DNA from 4 places in the Clostridioides sp. GD02367 genome. Region 4 is predicted to be linked to each of the others. Evidence: riboswitches for the same ligand, from Rfam matches in the RefSeq annotation. Region 4 holds a riboswitch; each other region holds the start of a gene.
What was found. Region 4 has a riboswitch for S-adenosylmethionine ahead of Q3223_RS05785 (O-acetylhomoserine aminocarboxypropyltransferase/cysteine synthase family protein). Riboswitches for the same ligand answer to the same signal wherever they lie in the genome.
Positions count from the first base shown of each region.

Region 1: linked by a shared signal. The riboswitch ahead of metK (methionine adenosyltransferase) and the one ahead of Q3223_RS05785 (O-acetylhomoserine aminocarboxypropyltransferase/cysteine synthase family protein) in region 4 are both predicted to bind S-adenosylmethionine.
Region 2: linked by a shared signal. The riboswitch ahead of Q3223_RS16210 (MetQ/NlpA family ABC transporter substrate-binding protein) and the one ahead of Q3223_RS05785 (O-acetylhomoserine aminocarboxypropyltransferase/cysteine synthase family protein) in region 4 are both predicted to bind S-adenosylmethionine.
Region 3: linked by a shared signal. The riboswitch ahead of Q3223_RS15425 (methionine ABC transporter ATP-binding protein) and the one ahead of Q3223_RS05785 (O-acetylhomoserine aminocarboxypropyltransferase/cysteine synthase family protein) in region 4 are both predicted to bind S-adenosylmethionine.

Region 1 is NZ_JBJODK010000007.1:183,536-187,755, forward strand. It holds gene Q3223_RS11785 (hypothetical protein) at 1-776, opposite strand, end outside; gene metK (methionine adenosyltransferase) at 1,095-2,288, opposite strand; SAM riboswitch class I at 2,425-2,528, opposite strand; gene yyaC (spore protease YyaC) at 2,717-3,226, shown strand; gene fabZ (3-hydroxyacyl-ACP dehydratase FabZ) at 3,337-3,765, opposite strand; gene mreB (rod shape-determining protein MreB) at 3,781-4,220, opposite strand, start outside.
Region 2 is NZ_JBJODK010000014.1:74,784-79,003, forward strand. It holds lysine riboswitch at 94-270, opposite strand; gene Q3223_RS16205 (lipoate--protein ligase) at 529-1,515, shown strand; SAM riboswitch class I at 1,606-1,711, shown strand; gene Q3223_RS16210 (MetQ/NlpA family ABC transporter substrate-binding protein) at 1,823-2,620, shown strand; gene Q3223_RS16215 (TerD family protein) at 2,723-3,322, shown strand; gene Q3223_RS16220 (putative bifunctional diguanylate cyclase/phosphodiesterase) at 3,373-4,220, opposite strand, start outside.
Region 3 is NZ_JBJODK010000013.1:43,311-47,530, reverse strand. It holds gene Q3223_RS15440 (NrtA/SsuA/CpmA family ABC transporter substrate-binding protein) at 1-212, shown strand, start outside; gene Q3223_RS15435 (DUF3793 family protein) at 298-894, opposite strand; gene Q3223_RS15430 (hypothetical protein) at 1,140-1,739, shown strand; SAM riboswitch class I at 2,046-2,152, shown strand; gene Q3223_RS15425 (methionine ABC transporter ATP-binding protein) at 2,269-3,234, shown strand; gene Q3223_RS15420 (methionine ABC transporter permease) at 3,227-3,883, shown strand; gene Q3223_RS15415 (MetQ/NlpA family ABC transporter substrate-binding protein) at 3,920-4,220, shown strand, end outside.
Region 4 is NZ_JBJODK010000003.1:323,352-327,571, forward strand. It holds gene Q3223_RS05775 (TetR/AcrR family transcriptional regulator) at 1-143, opposite strand, end outside; gene Q3223_RS05780 (homoserine O-succinyltransferase) at 314-1,204, opposite strand; gene Q3223_RS05785 (O-acetylhomoserine aminocarboxypropyltransferase/cysteine synthase family protein) at 1,234-2,499, opposite strand; SAM riboswitch class I at 2,609-2,711, opposite strand; gene Q3223_RS05790 (calcium-translocating P-type ATPase, PMCA-type) at 2,765-4,220, opposite strand, start outside.

The DNA of each region.
Region 1 (4,220 bases), on a different contig from region 4:
GCTGGTATCTCTTTTGTATATATATTTCCTATGTCTGAAAGCAATGCTAGATTCATCATTATAGCTGCTGCCATAAGAGCTATTCCTCCTACTATACCACCCCATACAGCATCTTTTTTGTTTACTGCAGAAGAGCCCATTCCTGTTAAGAATGTGATTACTATAATTACATTATAACAAGTATAAAGCACACCTGAGAAATACCCACTTGATGTAGCAGTTTTAATGTTTAAACTATCAACCATAGCCCCAGCATTTGGTAAAGCATCAATATTACTACATAGACTAATAGCTCCTACTAAAAGTGTAAATATTATTATTATAGGACCTATATTACCTAGTATCTTAGAAAGTCTTGTTAGACCTAAAGAAACAGTTATTAGGGAAACGATTGCCATACCAATCCTACCTACATATGGATTTAATCCATAGTACTCTGATAATGTAGCTCCTGCCCCTGCAATCATTATTACTAGTGTTCCAAATAAGAACAATGGTCCAAACCATTCAAAGAATGTACCAAGATATTTTCCACAATATACTTGATAAATCTTTATTGGCTCCTTAAGTTTTAGCTCTCTTCCTTTATCTATAACTTCTGCTCCAAACCATGAAAATAATACCATAGATATTATTCCACCTATAATACCAGCATATCCATAAAACGTAAAAAATTGCAATATCTCTTGACCAGTTGCAAATCCAGAACCTATTACAGTAGCTACATAAGCTCCAGCAAAACTTATAACAGTTTTAATATTTACTTTTCCTGACATACACTACTCCCCCCTAATTAAAATAATTTTTAAAGTGTAAGTTTATTAAGATTATATTAGATGTATTGTTGTGATATTTCAATATATTTTCAATTATTTAACAGTAGTTAACACAATCTTAACCATTCTTTAACATATTTTCCATGATATGTACTGATTTAGTATAATATTAAAAAATATAATACACTAATCTAATTAAATACTGTTTATCTATTATATGATGGGAAATTAACATTTATTAAAAATATTTAATCTACAATAAAAAAACTGTTAGAATATAATCATAAAATTACATTCTAACAGTTTATTAATTAAAAATTATTCACCTAAGGCATCTTTTCTTAATTGCTCAACTTTGTCAATTTTTTCCCAAGGTAAATCTATATCAGTTCTACCAAAATGACCATAAGCAGCAACTTTTTTGTAAAGAGGCTTTCTTAAATCTAAGTCTCTTATTATAGCTCCTGGTCTTAAATCAAAGTGTTTTTCTACTAATTCAACAAGTTTTTCCTCTGAAACTTTACCTGTCCCAAAAGTATCTATGAATATAGACAACGGTCTAGCTATACCTATAGCGTATGCAAGTTCTATCTCGCATTTATCTGCAAGACCAGCTGCAACAATATTTTTAGCAACATATCTAGCTGCATAAGCAGCAGATCTATCAACTTTTGTAGGGTCTTTTCCTGAGAAAGCTCCTCCACCATGTCTAGAATATCCACCATAAGTATCTATTATTATTTTTCTTCCTGTAAGACCTGTATCTCCTTGAGGTCCTCCTATAACAAATCTTCCTGTTGGATTTATATAAATTTTAGTTTCTTCATCAAGTAATTCTGCTGGTATAACTGCTTTAATAACATGATTAATTATATCTTCTCTTATTTTATCATTTGATACTGTTTCACAATGTTGAGCTGATATAAGAACTGTATGTACTCTTACAGCTTTATTTCCTTCATATTCAACAGTAACTTGAGTTTTTCCATCTGGTCTTAAATAATCAACTATACCTGTCTTTCTAACTTCTGTAAGTCTTCTTGATAATTTATGAGCTAAAGATATTGGAAGTGGCATTAATTCTGGAGTCTCATTACATGCAAATCCAAACATTATTCCTTGGTCTCCAGCTCCGACTTTTTCTATTTCTTCTTCTATTTCTTCTCCAGTCTTACTTTCTAGACCTTCATCAACTCCCATAGCTATGTCTCCAGATTGCTCATCTATAGAAGTTATAACTGCACAAGTATCACAGTCGAATCCATATTTCGCTCTTGTATATCCAATTTCTTTTACTGTTTCTCTTACTAGTTTAGGAATATCTACATAAGCAGATGTACTTATTTCTCCTGCTACTAAAACTAATCCAGTCGTAACTGTAGTTTCACAAGCTACTCTAGATTGTGGGTCTTTTTCTAATAATGCATCTAATATTGAATCTGATATTTGGTCACATATCTTATCAGGATGTCCTTCTGTAACTGATTCTGACGTAAATAAATGTCTTGCCATTTTTATTCCCCCTTATACATTCTCAATTTTTATTATAGGTTTTACCTTATTTTTAATTTTAGAAATTTTACTCAAAATAAAAAACCTCTCCTTTATAAGAAGAGGTTAATAATCGTAATCGCATACTAATTAACTGACCTCATCTTTCAAGACTTTTGTCTTGTAGGAATTAGCACCTTTTCCCATTTGGGTGGTTGCTGGGCTTCACAGGGCCTATCCCTCAGCCGCTCTTGATAAGGTAATCAAGATTTAAGTTTTGTTTTACTTTACTAGCTTACTATTTTTTTAAAATTTTGTCAAGATTTTTAGTCATATTTTTCCCATTCCTTTTTTTGTAAGACAAATAAAATATTATCTCTATCTGAAATTTAAAGTTAGGTCTTTTTATTGTTTTTTATTCATATATTTTTTTGAAGGGGGTGTTCCTATTGTATTTAGCTAAAGTAAATTACAGCGATGATGATGTTATACAGATGCTAAGTTCAGTTCTAAAAACTATAATTAATGAAAATACGATTGTTGTTTGCATAGGAACAGACAGGGCTATAGGTGATACTTTAGGCCCTTTAGTTGGAACAATACTTAAGAACAGTAAATTTAAATACCCCGTTTACGGTACACTAGATAACCCTATTCACGCCTTAAATATATATGAGTCTTTAGATACTATAAAAAATACACATATACAAGGTAACTTCTTGGCTATAGATGCTTGCTTGGGGTCGCAGAGTAACATAGGTAATATACAAATTAGAGAAGGACCTATCCTGCCCGGAAAAGGTGTTGGCAAAAAACTACCTCAAATAGGAAATTATTCTATAGTAGGAATTGTAGATAAAATTGATGAAAATAATAGACTTTCATTTAATAATATACGTCTTAGCTTTATATTGGACTTAGCTGAAACAATAGCCTTAGCTTTATTAGTATCCACCTAAGTCCAATGTGAAGTAACTGATAAAATTTTTTATATAAAAAGGTAGATATTTTAGAGTATCTAATTGAATACTCCAAATTATCTACCTTTTTACTTTTATATTGTGAATTTTTACTTTTCCACCAAAGCGAACATTAATTCACCTTTACAGACAAGCTCATCACCAACATATGCCTTAGCATCTGCCTTAGCTATATTTCTTCTAAGAGTTGTCATTTCAACTTCCATAGTTAATGTGTCTCCTGGTCTTACTTCTCTCTTAATTCTAACCTTATCTATACCTGCAAATACACCTAATTTTCCTTTATTTTCATCTACAGACATCATTGCAACTCCACACACTTGTGCCAAAGCCTCTACTATCAATACTCCTGGCATCAATGGATATTCTGGAAAGTGACCTTGAAAAAATGGCTCATTCACTGTTACATTTTTTATACCAACAGCTCTTTTCCCAACTTCTAACTCTGTAATCTTGTCCACTAATAAAAATGGATATCTATGTGGTATTAATTTTTTTATTTCATCTATATTTAGCATTCTTAACTCTCCTAATTATTTTCTTCTAAAAGACCCACCTGTTTCAAGTAAGTCTATTGAACCCAAAGCTATTCCTGTCCCTTTTGCAACACAAGACAATGGCTCCTCTGCTATTGTAACAGTTATCCCTGTTCTTTGTTCTATTATTTTATCCAATCCGTATAATAATGAACCTCCACCAGTCATTATTATACCAACATCTCCTATATCTGCTGCTAATTCAGGGGGTGTTTTTTCTAAAACAGCATGAGTGGCAACTACTATTTGCTCAACACATTCTCTAAGTGCTTCTAGCATTTCTGTTGAATTTATAGTTATAGAACTAGGAAGCCCTGTAATTAAGTTTCTTCCTGTTATCTTCATATATTTTTCTTCTTCTCTCTTAAATGCAGAACCGATTTCAAACTTAATTTTCTCTGCTGTTCTTTCACCTATAAGAAGATTGTGTTGTTTTT
Region 2 (4,220 bases), on a different contig from region 4:
TTTGATAAAACTAAAAAAGCCTTAAGTGCTAAACACTCAAGGCTTGAAAATTACAATACATCAACAGTATTAAAATAAATATAATATAATTCCTTAAATGATAGCTCACCACAAATAAACCTGTGACAGTTGTACATATTTTCTATGTACCCCCAGCAATATAATCTTAAAGCATCGATTATAAAACTTCGGCAATATCTCCTTTCCTAATAAATCTTTGTGCTTAACTCATTATTAGTACTGATAGATTATTGCGCCTCTACCCTTCTATTCACTTTTTTAAGTATATTTTGAGTATATATTATTTATTTAAACTTTGCAAGTTAGTTTTTAAAATTCCTTTTTATTTTTTACATAAAATCCCAAACTTTTCTAATTATGTTTAATATACACTTCTATTAATATAAGATTGTCTTCTTTTTTAAATCTTCTAATTTAAAGGACTTTTTACATTATTGTCGAATTATAAAATTAATTGTACTAAGAATAACAAAAAAATTTTATCAATTATATGGAGGAATTACTTTAATGTTACTAATTTACAATGAAAAGACAAACCCTTACTTCAATTTAGCGATGGAAGAATATCTTCTAAAAAATTTTGACGAAGACTTATTTATTTTATGGAGGAATGAACCTTCTATAATTGTTGGAAAAAATCAAAATACACTTTCAGAAATAAATTTAGAATATATAAAAGAAAATTCTATACCTGTTGTTAGGAGACAATCTGGTGGTGGAGCTGTATTTCATGATTTAGGAAATATAAATTTTACATTCATAGCCTGCAATAATAATAGCTTTAGTGATTTCAGAAGATTCACTCAACCAATAATAGACTTACTTAAAACATTAGATGTAAACGCTGAATTTTCTGGAAGAAATGACCTTCTTATAGATGGTAAGAAGTTTTCTGGAAATGCTCAATACAACTACAAAAATAAGGTGATGCATCATGGTACACTGTTATTTTCATCTGAGATAAATGACCTTTCAAAAGCTCTAAAGGTAAAACCTATAAAATTTGAAGGAAAGGGCATAAAGTCTGTAAAATCTCGTGTAACTAATATAAGTGAACATCTACAATCTAAAATGGATATACTAGAATTTAAGGACGCAATAATGAATTATCTCTCTAAAACTAACACTGATAATACTAATTATTATTTAAGTGATTATGACATAGAACAAATAGAAAAACTTACTAAGTCAAAATATGAAACTTGGGATTGGAACTTTGGTAATTCACCAAAATATACCCTTTCAAATGAGTTAAAATATTCTGGTGGAAACGTTGAGTTTAATCTAAATGTTGATAAGGGAATAATAACTACTATAAAATTTTTTGGAGACTTTTTTGGAAAACGTGATGTTTCATTTGTGGAAGATAAACTTGCTGGAACGAAACATGAAGAGAATGCTTTAAGGAATGTTTTAGATTCCATTGAAATAAATGATTATTTCTTAGGAGCTGACACTGATATTCTAATTTCTGGAATCTTAGGTGTTAAATAGAAATATTAAAAATTTTAAAATATTTATAAAATTATGTTTACATATGTAAAAAATCATGATAATATTTATAACATAATTAAAAATTGATACTTCTTATCCAGAGTGGTGAAGGGACTGGCCCTATGAAACCCAGCAACCAGTATATTTTTATATACATTGGTGCTAAATCCTGCAGTATTATACTGAAAGATGAGTCTAAATTAGCTTTTAAAGCCTGAGTTTAAACTCAGGCTTATTTTATTTTGCAGTGTGATAAAAGAGGGTATTTTATTTTTAACTAATCAATCATATTCAGGAGGGAATTTATATGAAATTCAAAAAATTATTAAGTTTATTATTATGTCTAGTTTTTACTTTATCTATAGTTGGATGTTCTAAAGGTAACGATGATAAAAAAATTGTTGTTGGCGCTACTTTAGTACCAGGTGGAGAATTATTAGAAGAATTAAAACCACTTATCGAAGAAAAAGGTTATACTTTGGAGGTTAAAAATTTTGATGACTACATACTTCCAAACGAAGCTTTAAATAACGGAGAAATTGATGCAAATCTATTCCAACATGAACCTTATCTAAAAGAAGCTGTTAAAGCTAAAGGATATAAAATAATGGCTGGAAAAAAACTATATGTATGCCCAGCAATCCTTTACTCTTACAAGATAAAATCTATTGATGAATTTAAAAAAGGAGATACAATCGCAATAAGTAACAACCCATCTTCTTGTTCTAAAGACCTTAGATACCTTGAAAGTATCGGACTTTTAACTTTACCTAAAGGTGATGGATTAGTTAGTCCTAAAGATATAATAGAAAATCCAAAAGGCATACAATTTAAAGAATTGGATATCGCTCAAATTCCATCTTCTCTTCCAGATGTAACTGCTGCATTTATAGATACTACATACGCAGTACCTGCTGGCCTTGATGCTAAGAAAAATGGACTTTATACAGCACCTATAAATGATGAGTATGCAAATCTTTTGGCATTTAGAACTGAAGATAAAGATAGTGAAAAAATTAAAGTTCTACAAGATGTTCTTACATCAGATAAAGCAAGAAGTATAATTGAAGAGAAATATAAAGGCATTGTAATTCCTGTTTTCTAGTATATTTAGTATAATTTTAATATTATTATTCTAATCTTGTTGAATATTGACTTGTTAAGTGCTACCATTTAAGTAAATCTATGTTTATGGAGGAAAATTACTATGGCTATAGAATTAAAAAAGGGGCAAAAAATAAACCTTACAAAAAAAGAAAATAGTGATTTAGGTGAAATCTTAGTTAATTTAAATTGGAATCAAAAAATACAAAAAAAAGGTTTTTTTGGCTCTCTAAAAAGCAGTAATATAGATTTAGATTTAGGTTGCTTGTTTGAAATGAAAAATGGTGTAAAAGGTGCTGTACAGGCATTAGGTAATTCTTTTGGTAGTTTAGGACATCCGCCTTTTGCTCAATTAGATGGAGATGACCGAACAGGTAGCAATACACAAGGAGAAAACATAAGAATAAATGGTAATAAAATAAAAGAAATAAAAAGAATACTTATTTATGCTTTTATCTATGAAGGTGTAGCTAATTGGTCTGAGGCTGATGGAATTGTAACAATTAAACAGAAACAGGATTCAGATTTAGTTGTTAAACTTGATGAACATAAAAATGGCTATAATATGTGTTCAATAGCCTTGATAGAAAATGTAAATGATGAGACATTCAGTGTTGAAAAAGTAATTAAATACTTTAAAGGTCATAGAGAAATGGACAATGAGTTCCATTGGGGCTTAAAATGGGTTGCAGGAAGAAAATAAGTGTATTTATAAGGGACTATAAGTAAGTTTACTTACAGTCCCTTTTTTCATTAAGTATTTACTTGATAACTATTATAAACACATTCTTTATCCAGTAGTTCCTCAAATTCTAACATGGGCATTGGTTTATAAAATACATATCCTTGAACTAAATCACATCCAATCTCCTTTAGAAACTCAACTTGCTCCTTATATTCAATACCTTCAGCAACAGTTGTAATATTCAATTCTTTTAGCATATGTATAATATTTTTTATTACTGTTCTTTCTTTTTCTTTGTCTAAACTAGCATTAAAAAACATAGAATCAAGCTTCAAAGCATCAAATGGTAAATCTTTTAAGACACCTAAAGATGAGTAACCTTTTCCAAAGTCATCTAGAGAACAAGTAAATCCATTTTCATGTAAATCATGTATAATTTCCAAAAAGTGTTCTTGATTCTCAAAAGCAACACTCTCAGTAAATTCAATTTCTATAGTATTTCGTGGTATATTATATTTCTTTTGTATATTTGAGTAAGTTTCCACAAATTTAGTATTATAGAACTGTATTCTAGAAACATTAACTGATATCTGAACAAATGGTTTATTTTCATCTAATCTCTTTCTAATCCATATACAGACTTCTTCAAAAACATACTTATCTACTAAACCAATAAAAAAATCCTTTTCTAATATTGGAATAAATACTGCAGGAGATATAATCCCTTTATCTGGAGTCATCCAACGTACTAAAGCTTCTGCACAATCTATTTTTTGATTATGTAAATTAACTTTAGGTTGAAAATAAACTATAAATTCTTTATTTTCAATAGCTTCATGTATTCTACTTTTGATTGTATTTTCTTCAATCATTTTTTTACGGATATTTTCATTATAAAAAGCATAATTAGTCCCTG
Region 3 (4,220 bases), on a different contig from region 4:
ATGAAAACAAGGATAAAGTAATGGATGTTGTATCTAAAGAAGTGGGGCTATCTTTAGATGAAACTAAAGAAATGTATTCTTGGTATGATTTTAGTTCTAAAATAACAGATAAAGATATAAAAGAGTTAGAAGACACACAAGAATTCTTAATGTCTAATGGAATGCAAGAGAAGAAAATAGATATTAAAGACATGTTGTACAATCAAAACTAGAATGTTAAATTAGAAAATACACCCTTTTTATTATGGAAACAGTATAGTAAAAGGGTGTATTTTTTATTACTATATAAAAATACAACTAAAAGCAACTTACTATTTTATCTACACTTATGTAGTCTAGTAACTTTCTCATTTTTTTACGATGAAGTAAAAACTTAGAATATGTGTCTTCTGATTGTTTTGTATCTCCGTAAACCTTCCAATATTTAATCATAGAAACTTCATAATTACTATATCCCATAAATCCAATCACATCTTTGAGAGGATATCCTAAAAAAATTCCTATTTCATCAGGAAAAGTATCACCTTTAAGCTTATCTACTAAATGTTCTAAATAAGCATTAACATTTGTATTTTGTTTGTATCCCAGAAATTTTAAAAAATTTACTGTTTTTTTACATTTTAGCCTTTCTGATAAAGCTTTTTTGTTTACAAATAAGATTTTTAATCCCTTTTTCTTTTTATCAATAACTATAAAATCTATCTTTTTACATTTATATAGATATTTGTAAATATCACTAATTTTTTCCTCTCTATTTACATCAGTAAATGAGATATTTATTATTTCAGCAGGTTTAGAACCTAAAAAGACAGGACCTAAAACTTCTAAAAGCCATTTTATATAAGATGATTCAATTTTATTTTTACAACAAAATTGTGAATTACAACAAGACATAAAAGATAACCTCCTTCAAATGAAAATTAATATCAATTAATTAGATTATACTATGAATGATAATCAATATCAATAATAAAAATATATTTTTTTTATTTAGTTACTTATTTATTATAATTTCCCAAAAAATAAATTATATCTTGTTTAATTTTAGTAAATAAAAAATAAAAATATAGAAATACTAAGTTAAGAAAGAAATATATTTAAATTTTTTGTAATACAAAACATCTAGGAGGGTAATAAAAATGAAATTAAAAAGAACCTTATTTGTAGGACTAGCGTTAGTATTAGCTATAGGAATGACTGCATGTACTAAAAAAACAGAAGAACCAAGTGAGAATGCAGGGAAAAATCCCAATGAATCAGTAAATAATAATGAAGGTTATATGAATTATTATTCAACAAGCTATAATGATTATATAGCAGGTTTAAATAGATATTCTATTTATGATACTCCAGAGAGTATAAATAATCAGTTTAAGGATAAAGAATATCCAGGAAATGAAAAATATTTAGCTGATGTGAAGGCTGCATATAAAGATAGTAGAGATAAAATACAATCATTTGTAACATCTCTTAAAAAAGATGGTAAAACAGAAGATACAGAATTAAAGAAAATGAATGATGAATTAATAACTGAAGGTGAAAGATTAATAAAAGATATAGATGAGAGAATAAAAAAATTAGATAATGTATCTGATGAAGATATGAAAAAAGGTCAAAATGACTTTATGAAGATAGTTCATGGAACAGAAGATGTTGGAAATGATATAGGTAGTGGTTTTAGAAAAATGATAAAAGATATGAATGATAGACTAGGAATAACAGGAAATAATAAAAAATAATAGAGTAAATATCTAGTTAGAAAATAAAAAAGTTTTACAATATATAGAAGCCCTAAAAGTATTATCTTTTTTGGGCTTCATATTTTTTATATTAATGACAAATTAATAATTGTATAATATCATATAACTATTGAAAATACAAAGATTTAGATACTAGAAAGTCAATAAAAGATATCTATTTATTTTTAACTAAGAAAAACAAAAAATAAAAAATTTAAATAAATTTATTGACAAATATTATTAATGAATATATCATATATAACATAGCAACAAATGATAATCGAATTAAATTTTAAATTAAATAACGTCTTATCAAGAGTGGTGGAGGGACTGGCCCTTTGAAACCCGGCAACCAGTATATTTTATATACATTGGTGCTAAATCCTGCAACTAATATAGTTGATAGATGAGTATAAATAGCTTTCTAAGCCTGAGTTTATACTCAGGCTTTTATTTTGTTATATATAAATTAAAATACATAAGCGAGGATAAACATAAAAACTTAGCATAATAATAGGGAGGAAATTTTATGATTAGCATAAAAAATGTTAATAAGTATTATGGAAAGATTCAAGTACTTAAAGATGTAAGTATTGAAATAGAATCTGGAGAAATTTTTGGAATAATAGGTCATAGTGGAGCAGGAAAATCAACACTACTTAGATGTATAAATGGCTTAGAAGAATATCAAGAAGGTAATGTGCTTGTTTCTGATAAGGAAGTAAAGTCACTAAATGAAAAGCAAATGAGAGATTTAAGAAAAGAACTAGGCATGATTTTCCAACACTTTTCATTACTTGAGAGAAGAACTGTATTTGATAACGTAGCATTACCATTAGAATGTTTTGGATATACAAAATCAGAAATACAGAAAAGAGTTTTGGAGCTATTAGAAGTGGTTGGTATATCTGAAAAGAAAAATGATAAACCTAGGAACTTAAGTGGTGGTCAGAAACAAAGAGTTGCAATTGCCAGAGCTTTAGCACTAAATCCACAAGTACTTCTTTGTGATGAAGCAACTTCAGCATTAGACCCAAATACTACAAAATCAATTCTTTCATTACTTGAAGATATAAATAAAAAATTAGGAATAACAATAATTGTTGTAACTCATCAAATGGAAGTTATAAAACAGATTTGTGGAAGAGTAGCAATAATGGAAAATGGAGAAGTACTAGAGGTAGGAGATACAGAAGAGATTTTCTTAAGAAATACTAAGGGACTTAGAAAATTAATAGGTGAAGAAAGTATAATTTTACCAAAAGGAACAAATATAAAGATACTATTCCCTAAAGATATTTCTAATGACGCTATTATAACGACTATGGCAAGAGAACTAAATATAGATGTATCTATAATATTTGGCAAATTAGAACAATTTAAAGAAGATATTTTAGGTTCACTTATCATAAATGTTTCAGATAAAAGTGGGGAACAAGTAAAACAATATCTAACTAGTAAAGGCATAAGATGGGAGGAAATGATAAATGAATAGTTTAATCGACTTTTTAACAACACTATTTCCAAATGCATTGTTACAAACTTTGTATATGGTTATAGTACCAACTATAGTAGCAACAATATTAGGATTTATACTAGCAATCATATTAGTAGTTACAAAACCAGATGGATTAAAACCAAATAGCACAATAAATAGTGTTTTAGGATTTATAGTAAATATATTTAGAAGTTTCCCATTTATGATACTTATAGTTGCAATGATTCCAATAACTAGATTAATCGTTGGAACAAGTATAGGGGAAACTGCTGCAATAGTACCAATAACTATTGGTGCAGCACCATTTATCGCTAGAATTATAGAAAGTTCGTTAAATGAAGTTGACAAAGGATTGATAGAAGCTGCAAGATCTTTTGGGGCTACAAAGAGACAAATAGTATTTAAAGTTATGATAAAAGAAGCTATGCCTTCAATAGTATCTGGAATTACATTATCAATAATATCTATACTTGGTTATACAGCTATGGCGGGTGCAGTAGGAGCTGGAGGATTAGGTAATGTAGCACTTATTTATGGATATCAAAGATTCGATACAGCAGTAATGGTGTATACAGTAATAGCACTTGTAATATTAGTTCAGATAATACAAGGTATAGGAAATCTAGCTTACAAGAAACTAAAATAATTTAATCATAAAAACTTTAAAGAGGGGGAGTAAAAAATGAAATTAAAAAAATTATTATCAGTAGCATTGGTGTCAGCAATAGCAATATCAGCAGTTGGTTGTTCAAACAAAGAGGATAAGAAAATACTAGTAGGGGCTTCATCAAATCCACACGCAAAGATACTGGAAGTAGCAAAACCTTTATTAAAAGAAAAAGGATATGATTTAGAAGTAAAAATATTTGATGACTATGTACTTCCAAACACAGCTTTAGATGAAGGTTCTTTAGATGCAAATTTCTTTCAACATATTCCATTTTTAGAGGAAACAGTTAAGGAGAAAGAATATAAACTTACGT
Region 4 (4,220 bases):
TAATAAAAAGTACCCTTTGCAATTCCAATTTCATTTAAAATATCATTTATAGTAGTTTTCGAATAACCTTTAGTACAAAAAAGCATTTCAGCTGTATCTAATATTTCAGCTTTACGTTCTTCAGGGTCTTTTACAATTCTCATATGTTTTCTCCTTTCAATAGACCGTCAGTCGGTTTAGTTTTATTATATAAAACTACTATTATAATGTCAAATTTTTTAAAAAATAATAAGGTATAAAGAATCATTAAGACTATCTCTATACCTATCATTTTCTATATCTTATCTAATTATTTTTATATAGCATCTCAAATTTATTGTAGTAGATAGTTTTTTATCCAATTTCTAAACAATAACTCAGAATGTTTTTTCCATTTGACAGTTGGCTCTTGTGAAGGGTCATCATTTGTATAATAGTTTTGAGGTATTGATATCTCATCTCCCTTGTCTATATCCCTCTTATATTCCTTATCAAGAGTGTACTTATCATATTCACCATGCCCCATTACAAATACATCTCTTGAGTTTGTAATTATATAAGGACCAGCTTCTTTAGAATGGCTTACAATACTCAATTCTTTATTATTTCTTAGAGCTTCAGTATTTATAGTAGTGTGTCTTGAATGTGGAGCAAAAAATTCTTTTTCAAATCCATCTACTATTTTACTATTTTTATCTACTTTATGCTTAAATACCCCAAAACATTTTTGACTTAATGGAAGTTTTTTTACATTGTAGTATTTGTAAAGACTTGCTTGAGCTGCCCAACATATATATAATGTAGATTTAGTTTTTCTTTTAGAATAATCCATAATTTCTTCTAGTTCATCCCAATAATCAACTTCTTCAAACTCCATTTGTTCAACTGGAGCTCCTGTTATTATAAAACCATCAAAGTGTTCTTCTTTGGCTTCATCAAATGTTTTATAAAAATCCTTAACATACTCATTGCATACTCTCTTACTTTCTCTTGTTGAGATTTTAATAAATTCCACAGATACATTAAATCCTGTTTTATCTATTCTTCTAAGTAAATCTAATTCTGTATCCATCTTTATAGGCATTAGATTCAATATAGCTATCTTTGTATCTATATTCTCTTCATATTTTAATTCTTTATTAAAATCTTCTTTGTAAACTACATCTATTCCTTCATCCAATAATTTATTAATAACAGGTAATCCTTTTGGTAGTATTAAAGCCATATCTTTTCACTTCTCTTTCTCTTAGACTATTAGAAATTTAAAGCTTGATTTAAATCAGCTATTAAATCCTCTACATTTTCTATTCCAACGGACAATCTTATTAGTGAAGGTAATACTCCAGATGCAATTAATTGTTCTTCTGTTAACTGTCTATGAGTAGTTGAAGCTGGATGTATAACACATGTTCTTACATCTGAAACATGTGTAACTAAAGATGCTATCTGTAATTTTTCCACAAATTTTTTGGCATTTTCTAATCCACCTCTTACTCCAAACGATAAAACTCCACTACATCCTTTTGATAGATACTTTTTGGCATTCTCATAATACTTATTATCTTCAAGTCCTGGATAGTTAATCCAATCTACATTTTCGTGTTTTTCTAAAAACTTAGCTATTTTAAGGGCATTTTCACTATGTCTCTCCATTCTAAGGTGAAGTGTTTCAACATTTAAATTAGTAAGATATGCATTAAATGGGCTTAAACAATTTCCATAATCTCTAAGTAGTTGAACTCGTGCCTTAGTTGCATATGCAGCATTTCCAAATTTTTGAGTATAGCTTATTCCATGATATGTTGGGTCTGGTTCAACTAACTCTGGAAACTTTCCATTATCCCAATTGAAGTTTCCACCATCTACTATAATCCCCCCAACACTTGAAGCATGCCCATCTAAATACTTTGTAGTAGAATGAGTAACTATGTTTGCACCATATTTTAGAGGATTGCAAAGCACTGGAGATGCTAGTGAATTATCAACTATAAATGGAACATTAACTCTCTTAGCCACATTTGCTATTTTTTCAAAATCTATAACTTCAAGAGTTGGATTGGCAAGTGTTTCTGCAAACACAACTTTAGTATTTTCATTTGCAAGTTTTACTATTTCATCTTCACTTGAATCTAAATCAAATGATATTAAATCTATTCCAAATTTTTTAAGACTAGGTCCCAATAAATTGAATGTCCCTCCATATACTTTTGAAGAACAAAGTATACTATCTCCTGATTTACATACATTTAAAACAGCTAACATATTTGCGGATTGACCTGATGATACAGCTACAGAAGATACTCCCCCTTCTAACAAACTTATTTTTTCTTCAAAGGCTTGAACAGTTGGATTACTTATTCTTGAATACATATGTCCATCAACTTTCAAATCAAATAGGTCAGCAAGTTGGTCTATACTACTATATTTAAAAGTTGTACTTTGGTATAAAGGTAAGACTCTTGGTTCTCCATTTCCTGGTTTATAATTTCCTTGTACACATATTGTTTCTTTGTTATACATTTTTGTATCCCCCTTAGATTTTAGTAAAAAAAATTAAACTATTTACCAGATGAGATTTAAAATAAATAAAGCCTGAGTATATAACTCAGGCTCTGTATAAGCTTAATTATACTCATCTCTCAGCTTTCGCCGCAGGATTTAGCACCAATGTATATAAATATACTGGTTGCCGGGTTTCATAGGGCCAGTCCCTCCACCTCTCTGGATAAGATTTATTTAATTTTTCTATGTTTTATATCTTATATATTTTTCCTAATTTTGTCAACTATTTTTTTAAAATTTTTCTTTTAATAACTTTTCCAACTTCTACTTGAACTACAGACATTGTGGCTAGAATGATTGTTATGAGCCATTCTGAACCATTTAAAATAGTTAAACTGAATGCATTTCTAAAGACAGGTACAAATAGTATTACTGCTATTAATAATGCAGAAGTTAAAAATGAAATTAAAAGAAATGGATTCTTACCATTATTTTTATTAAACATGGAATCTGTATTTGAACGCTGACTAAATGCTCTTAACATTTGTGAAAATGCTAATACACAAAATGCCATTGTTTGACCTACAGCATGATTTTCTATATTAAGACCAATTTTATATGCTAAAATAGTCATTATTGCCACAAATATACCTTGAGTAACTACTCTTTGTATAAGATTTTTTTCAAATAAGGTTGTTGATTTTACTGGCTGATGCTTCATTATATTTCTACTTGGTGGGTCAACTCCAAGCGCAAGGGCTGGAAGTGTAGCAGTTGCAAGGTTTACCCACAAAATATGAACTGCAAGAAGTGGAGTATCCCAATTTAATAATATTGCAACAAACAATGTAAGTATCTCTGCTATATTACCAACAAGTAAGAATTGTATAACTTTCTGTATATTTCTATATACACGTCTACCTTCTTTTATTGCATAAGCAATTGTTGTAAAGCTATCATCCATTAAAATCATATCAGAAGAATCTTTTGCAACGTCTGTACCACTTATACCCATAGCTATACCAATATCAGCAGATTTTAAGGCAGGAGAATCGTTTACTCCATCTCCAGTCATTGCTGGCACTTCTCCAATTCTTTTTAGAGATTGTATAATTCTAAGTTTATCAAACGGGGACACACGTGCAAATACTGTAGCATTTTTAACAGCCTCATCTAGCTCATCATCACTTAAATTATCAAGTTCATCACCAGATATAACAGTATTTCCTTCATTCCATATTCCTAATTCATGAGCTATTGTTGTGGCAGTAACTTTATGGTCACCAGTTATCATTATAGTTCTTATACCTGCTTCTTTACAAGTATTTACTGCATCAATTACCTCAGTTCTTGGAGGGTCAATCATACCAACCATACCTATAAATGTCAAATCATATTCTATATTTTCATTATCTTCTTTTGGTATAGATGAAATCTCACGCTTCGCAAAACCAAGTACACGCAATGCATCTTTAGACATAGTAAGACATAATTCGTGTATATTTTTTTTATCCAATTCGGTAATATTTCTTTCGCCTTTTGATGTTAATATTTTAGTACATAAGTCAAGAATTTCATCTACTGCACCTTTAGTATAAGCAGTAATCTTTCCATCTATATTATGAACAGTTGTCATACATTTTCTATCAGAATCAAAAGGCTGTTCAAATACACGTGGATATTCTTCTTCAAGAGCTTCTTGATCTATTCCAAATTTGTTAGCCATAAAAATTAATGCA